Regions from separate parts of the Streptomyces sp. NPDC110618 genome, predicted to be linked through region 3. Evidence: riboswitches for the same ligand, from Rfam matches in the RefSeq annotation. Region 3 holds a riboswitch; each other region holds the start of a gene.

Region 1 (2,252 bases), on a different contig from region 3:
CCGTACGACAGGGTCCCGCCGAGCCGCACTCCGAGCGCCCCGGCGAACGACGCCTCCACCGGCCCGGCGTTGGGGCTCGGGTGCCTGTCCGCGTCGGCACGCCAGGCCCGTACCGCACCCCGCGGATCGCCCCCGGCGACGGCGGCGAGTACGGCGGTCAGCCGCGCCCCCGGCCAGCCGGCGACGTCGTCGAGGCGGGCCGAGGCCCAGCCGTAGCGCAGGTAGCGGGGCGACTTGTGGCCGACCATGGCGTCGAGCGTGTTCACGGCCCGGAAGCCGAGCAGCCCCGGCACCCCGCCCACGGCGCCCCACACGAGCGCGCCCACAACGGCGTCGGAGGTGTTCTCGGCGACGGACTCCACCACGGCCCGCGCGATGCCGTCGGCGTCCAGCGCCTGCGGGTCCCGCCCGCACAGATGCGGCAGCCGGGATCGCGCCGCCTCGATGTCCCCCGCCTCAAGGGCCCGCCCGACGGTCCGGGCCTCGCGGGAGAGCGAAGTCCCGCCGACAACAGCCCAAGTGGCGACCCCGGTCAACGCGACGGACGCGATCGGGGACCGGCGCACGGCACGCGACGCAAGCACCCCCAGCGCCACGGCGCCACCGGCGCACACGCCCGCGTGCACCACGCCCCGGCCGCGGTCGTCCCGCCACAACAGCCGTTCCACGGCGCCCGCGGCCCGCCCGAACACGGCGACCGGATGCCCCCGGCGCGGATCGCCGAGCAGCAGGTCGCCCAGGAGGCCGGCGGCGGTGCCGTACGCGAAGACGCGATCGGCCCGCATCGGCTCAGCCGATCGTGGAGTCAGAAAGGGTTCTGGTGCTGGATGTCGATCGGCATGCGGGCATCGCGATATGTCCTCACTCAGGGTGTCCACGCCCTGGCTCGACGAGACCGGCGGTGAGAGTTCCTGGCTCCCGGGGGTTACTACCCCGGTGACAGTGGCGGGACCGCGCCGGATTCGCACCGGCTTCCTCTCCTGCCGCCGTAATTGGCTCGGGCAGTCCACCACGCCCCCGAATGAGCCGTCAACTTGCCGTTGACCTGCGAGGGGAGAGTGTGCTGAGGCCCACACCGGGTCTGTGGGGGCGACGATGCCTCAGGTGTTTCACCCACATGAGCTGACTACGGGGAATCACCTTGCGGCTGCGTGAGGTGACGAACTGGAATACCTGAACCGACCGAGCACAGCCGAGGGGGAGGCCGGGTCCGTGGCGTACGTGGGCGAAATGGTGCTGGACGACGGGCAGATCGTGCTGCTGGAGGTGGCGGGCGACGGACCGGCCGGGGTGCAGCGCGTCTCGCGCGGCGGCCAGGTCGCGGGCGCGGCGGAAACCCTCCAACAGGCGCTCGCCCGGGTCCGCCCGGCGCTGGGAGCGGTCCTGGACAACGCCCGCGCCCTGCCCAGATCGCCCGACTCGGTCACGGTCGAATTCGGCATCACGCTGAGCGCGGAGGCGGGCGTGGTCGTCGCCCGGGGCTCCACCGAGGCGCACTTCACGGTCACCATGAACTGGGCGAACGCCCCCGAACTGCCCACCCAGCGCGACACCGATGCCGGCCCCTGACGACGAACTCCCCCTCGGCATCGCCCGCTTCTGGAGAACGGACGGCCAGGTCACCGGCACGGGTTTCCTGATCGCCGAGAACACGCTGTGCACGTGCGCGCATGTGGTGGCGAACGCGCTGGGGGTGCCCGACACGGAGCCGGTGCCGCCTGGCGAGCCGGTGGCGGTCGACTTCCCCTTGCTGACCGTCCCCTCCGCCCGCGTACCGGCGCGGGTCACGCACTGGCGCCCCGTGGCGTCGGACGGCGGCGGCGACATCGCGCTGCTGAGCCTGGACCCGGTGCCGGGGACGAGGGCCGTACGCCTGGCGGGCGGTACGTCGGTCTGGGACCACCCGTTCCGAGTCCTGGGCTTCCCCCTGCGCACCGACGACCACGGAGTCTGGGTGGACGGCCGCCTCCGAGCCCCGGTGGGCAAGGGCTGGACGTCGATGGAGCCGAGGGAACGAACGATCGGCCGGGGCTTCTCGGGCGGCCCGGTCTGGGACACGGAACAGGGCGGGGTCGTCGGCATGACGGTGGCCGCGGACACGGGGGCGGGCGCGAGCACGGCGTACCTCATCCCGGCCGCGTACCTGTTGGGCCTGGACCCTGCCCTGTGCCCGTCCCCCTTCCGGGGCCTGGAGGCCTTCCGGGAACAGGACGCGGCGGTGTTCTTCGCCCGCCAGGCGGACAGCCGGCGCA
Region 2 (2,252 bases), on a different contig from region 3:
CGAACGCTAGGTGACCAGGGTCGATACGTCGAATACTGTCAATGGCATCGACCGATATCTCTACGCGTATGGAGACACGCAGAGGGAGGACCATGGAGCGCCCCGAACTGCCCCTCCCCCAGCTGCACGCCTTCGTCGTCCTCGCCGAGGAACTGCACTTCGGACGCGCCGCCGCCCGCCTGGGCATCGCGCAGCCGCCGCTGAGCCAGCAGATCCGCCGGCTGGAGGACAGGGTCGGGCACGCGCTGTTCACCCGTGAGCCGGGGCGGGTCGCGCTCACCCGGGTCGGGCACGAGCTGCTGCCCGCCGCGCGCCGGGCCCTGAGCGACCTCGCCGACGGTCTGGCCGCCGCCCGCGCGGTCGGCAGCGGCCGGACCGGACGGCTGCGGATCGGGTTCGCCGCCTCGCTCGCCCTGACCGTGCTGCCCGGTCTGCTGCGCGACTTCCGGCACAGGTTCCCCGAAGTGCGGCTGGAGATCCGGGAGATGACGACCGCTCCGCAGCTCACCGCGCTGCGCGAGCGGACCCTCGACATCGGTCTGCTGCGGGAGCCCGAGAAGCCGGACGGGGAGCTGGACTTCCGCACCGTGCTCACCGAGCCCTTCGTCGCGGTCCTGCCCAGCGGGCACCCGCTGGCCGCCGGGCGGACCGTTCGACTCGCCGACCTGGCCGGCGCACCGTTCGTCCTGCTGCCCCGGGAGGTCGGTCCGGGGCTGTACGACCGGATCCTCGACCTGTGCGCCGGGGCCGGGTTCGTACCGGACGTCGTCCAGGACGCGGTGGAGTGGCAGACCGTGTGCGCCCTGGTGGAGACCGGGCTCGGCGTCTCGCTGGCACCGGCGAGCATCCGGCGCATCCGCCTCAAGGGGGTCGCCTTCCACCGGATCGAACCCGGCACCGCGCGGACGCGGGTCGCTGTCGCGTGGCGCACATCCGACCGGAACCCCCTGGTCGCCCATCTCCTGGGGACCGTCAGCCCGAAGGCGGCCCAGTGAGCCTGCCGGACACGGTGCGTGCTCCGCGCGAGTGAGCCCGCGTGCGCCGCCCCTGCGCCCCCGAGGCGCGCTTGTCAGCCGAGCTGATCAGGCATTACTGTCACCAGGCCTTGGTGAACGGGAAATCCGGTGCGAAACCGGTGCGGCCCTCGCCACTGTGATCGGGAAGTCCGGCTCCGGCCCTCGCGGGCAGCCACTGGATCGTAGTGATCCGGGAAGGCGGAGCCGGGCGGTGTCACCCGTCAGCCAGGAGACCGGCCAGGGCACGTCAACCATCCACGAGGTGCTGGAGAGGGTCTGCTGCGCCATGCACATAGCCGAGGGTTTCCTGCCACCGGCGCACGCCGTCGCCTGGGGTGTCGCGTCCGCGCCGTTCGTCGTCCACGGAGTCCGCTCCCTCACCCGTGAGGTCAGGGAGCATCCCGAGAGCACCCTGCTCCTCGGCGCCTCCGGCGCCTTCACCTTCGTCCTGTCGGCACTCAAACTGCCCTCGGTGACGGGGAGTTGTTCCCACCCCACCGGCACGGGCCTGGGCGCCATCCTGTTCCGGCCGCCGATCATGGCGGTGCTGGGCACCATCACCCTGCTCTTCCAGGCCCTGCTGCTGGCGCACGGCGGGCTGACCACGCTCGGCGCCAACGTCTTCTCGATGGCGATCGTCGGCCCCTGGGCCGGATACGCCGTCTACAAGCTGCTGCGGCGCTACGACGTCCCGCTGATGGTCGCCGTGTTCTGCGGCGCCTTCGTCGCCGACCTGTCCACGTACTGCGTCACCAGCGTCCAGCTCGCGCTCGCGTTCCCCGACCCGGGCAGCGGATTCCTGGGCGCGCTCGGCAAGTTCGGCTCCATCTTCGCCGTCACCCAGATCCCGCTCGCGGTGAGCGAGGGTCTTCTCACGGTGCTGGTGATGCGGCTGCTGGTGCAGTCCAGCAAGGGCGAGCTGACCCGGCTCGGCGTGCTGATCTCCGGCGGCAGGCAGGCCCGCACCGGGTCGACGGAGACGGAGGCGGTGGCCCGATGAACCGCAACACGAAGATCAACCTGCTGCTCCTGCTCGCGGTCGTCCTGCTCGCGGTCGCGCCGCTGGTGTTCGGGATGGGCGATCACAAGGAGGAGCCGTTCACCGGCGCCGACGGCGAGGCCGAGACCGCGATCACCGAGATCGAACCGGACTACGAGCCGTGGTTCTCGCCGCTGTACGAACCACCGTCCGGCGAGATCGAGTCGGCGCTGTTCTCCCTCCAGGCGGCCCTCGGG
Region 3 (2,252 bases):
CGCCGGCTCGACCGGCGCTCCCGCGGGGCGGCGCCCGACGGCGAGTGAACCGGCGCGGGGCGCGGCCGGACTCGTACAGAATTTCCTCCATGGACTTCGAGATCCGGCCGGCCAGACCCGCCGAGTACGACGAACTCGGCGAGATCACCGCGCAGGCGTACCTGAGGGACGGACTGCTCGCCTTCGGCGACGCCGACTGGTACCTCAGCGAGCTGAAGGACGTGGCCAGGCGCGCCGCCGCCGCGGACGTCCTGGTCGCCGCCGACTCCGGCCGCCTCCTCGGCGGCGTCACCTACGTCCCCTCCGGCGGTCCGATGGCCGACCTCGCCCGCCCCGGAGAGGCCGAGATCCGTATGCTCGCGGTCGCCCACGAGGCCCGCGGCCGGGGTGTCGGCCAGGCCCTGGTCCAGGCGTGCGTCGACCGCGCCACGGGCACGTCGGCGGGCATCGTCCTGTCCACCCAGCCCTCGATGCGCGCCGCCCACCGCATCTACGAACGCCTGGGTTTCAACCGCGCCCCGGAGCGGGACTGGCACCCGTTGCCGGAGCACCCCGAGTTCACTCTGCTCACCTATGAGTTGACACTCTGAAGCCAGCGCGACACAACATCTGGGGGTGGCGTCGCGGCCCGGCACAAGATGTATGCTCATGCTCGCTGTCGCCGCAGGGGAATCCGGTGCGAATCCGGAACTGTCCCGCAACGGTGTACTGGCGTGTTTCCGCACGCCTGTTCAGTCCGAGGACCTGCCGACAGTGCGCCCGGCCGTCCGGTCCGGGTGCCCGACGTCCGGGCCTCGTGGGATGGGCCGGTGGACGCGACGCCCCGTGCGCTCGTGCTGCCCGCTGCCCTCCGCGTGGCCCCGTGCCGAGCGAGGGAGAGCCCCACGTGACCATCGCGCCAGCCGATCCGGCTTCAGCCGCACCGGTGGAGACCGACGGTCCCGGTGCCGCGCTGCTGCGGACCCTGACCGAGCTGACCGCCGACCTCCCCGACGCCGACCCCGGACGGGTCGCCGCCGCCGCGCTGCGCGGCCGGTCCGCCCGCGCGGACGAGGCGGAGCTGCGCGAACTGGCCACCGAGGCGGCCGCCGGGCTCATCTCCGAGGACCCCGCATACTCGCGGCTGGCCGCCAGGCTGCTGACCATCTCCATCGCCGCCGAGGCCGCCTCGCAGGGCGTCACCCGCTTCACCGAGTCCGTGGCGGTCGGTCACCGCGAGGGGCTCATCGCCGACCGGACCGCCGAGTTCGTACGGCTGCACGGCGAGCGGCTGGACGCGGTCATCGACACCGGCGCCGACGACCGCTTCGGCTACTTCGGGCTGCGCACCCTGCACAGCCGCTACCTGCTGCGGCACCCGATCACCCGCAAGGTCGTCGAGACGCCCCAGCACTTCATGCTCCGCGTCGCCGCCGGACTCGCCGAGGACGACAGCGCGCGGTCCGTGGACGAGGTCGCCGCGCTCTACGGGCTGATGAGCCGGCTCGACTACCTGCCCTCCTCCCCCACGCTGTTCAACTCCGGCACCCGGCACCCCCAGATGTCGTCCTGCTACCTCCTGGACTCCCCCAAGGACGAGCTGGACTCCATCTACGACCGCTACCACCAGGTCGCCCGGCTCTCCAAGCACGCCGGCGGCATCGGGCTCTCCTACTCCCGTATCCGCAGCCGGGGTTCGCTGATCCGCGGTACCAACGGGCACTCCAACGGCATCGTGCCGTTCCTGAAGACGCTGGACGCCTCGGTGGCGGCCGTGAACCAGGGCGGGCGGCGCAAGGGCGCGGCGGCGGTGTACCTGGAGACCTGGCACTCCGACATCGAGGAGTTCCTGGAGCTGCGGGACAACACCGGTGAGGACGCCCGCCGTACGCACAACCTGAACCTCGCGCACTGGATCCCGGACGAGTTCATGCGCCGGGTCAACGCCGACGAGCAGTGGAGCCTGTTCTCCCCGGCCGACGTGCCCGAGCTGGTGGACCTGTGGGGCGAGGAGTTCGACGCCGCCTACCGCAAGGCCGAGCAGGCCGGGCTCGCCCGGAAGACCATCGCGGCGCGCGATCTGTACGGCCGGATGATGCGCACCCTGGCGCAGACCGGCAACGGCTGGATGACCTTCAAGGACGCCGCCAACCGCACCGCCAACCAGACCGCGCTGCCGGGCCATGTCGTGCACTCCTCCAACCTGTGCACGGAGATCCTGGAGGTCACCGACGACGGGGAGACCGCGGTCTGCAACCTGGGCTCGGTCAACC

Evidence for each region. Region 3 has a riboswitch for cobalamin ahead of ACZ7L7_RS34300 (ribonucleoside-diphosphate reductase subunit alpha). Riboswitches for the same ligand answer to the same signal wherever they lie in the genome.
Region 1: another riboswitch for cobalamin. It lies ahead of ACZ7L7_RS12910 (cobalamin biosynthesis protein); the one in region 3 lies ahead of ACZ7L7_RS34300 (ribonucleoside-diphosphate reductase subunit alpha).
Region 2: another riboswitch for cobalamin. It lies ahead of ACZ7L7_RS14010 (energy-coupling factor ABC transporter permease); the one in region 3 lies ahead of ACZ7L7_RS34300 (ribonucleoside-diphosphate reductase subunit alpha).

What each region holds. Positions count from the first base shown of each region.
Region 1 covers NZ_JBVKBN010000005.1:395,024-397,275, forward strand. Annotated here, with positions in the region: gene ACZ7L7_RS12910 (cobalamin biosynthesis protein) at 1-785, opposite strand, end outside; cobalamin riboswitch at 887-1,026, opposite strand; gene ACZ7L7_RS12915 (CU044_2847 family protein) at 1,213-1,569, shown strand; gene ACZ7L7_RS12920 (nSTAND1 domain-containing NTPase) at 1,556-2,252, shown strand, end outside.
Region 2 covers NZ_JBVKBN010000006.1:183,348-185,599, forward strand. Annotated here, with positions in the region: gene ACZ7L7_RS14005 (LysR family transcriptional regulator) at 93-995, shown strand; cobalamin riboswitch at 1,090-1,272, shown strand; gene ACZ7L7_RS14010 (energy-coupling factor ABC transporter permease) at 1,303-2,016, shown strand; gene ACZ7L7_RS14015 (energy-coupling factor ABC transporter substrate-binding protein) at 2,013-2,252, shown strand, end outside.
Region 3 covers NZ_JBVKBN010000030.1:75,133-77,384, reverse strand. Annotated here, with positions in the region: gene ACZ7L7_RS34310 (DUF3311 domain-containing protein) at 1-48, shown strand, start outside; gene ACZ7L7_RS34305 (GNAT family N-acetyltransferase) at 90-590, shown strand; cobalamin riboswitch at 643-766, shown strand; gene ACZ7L7_RS34300 (ribonucleoside-diphosphate reductase subunit alpha) at 887-2,252, shown strand, end outside.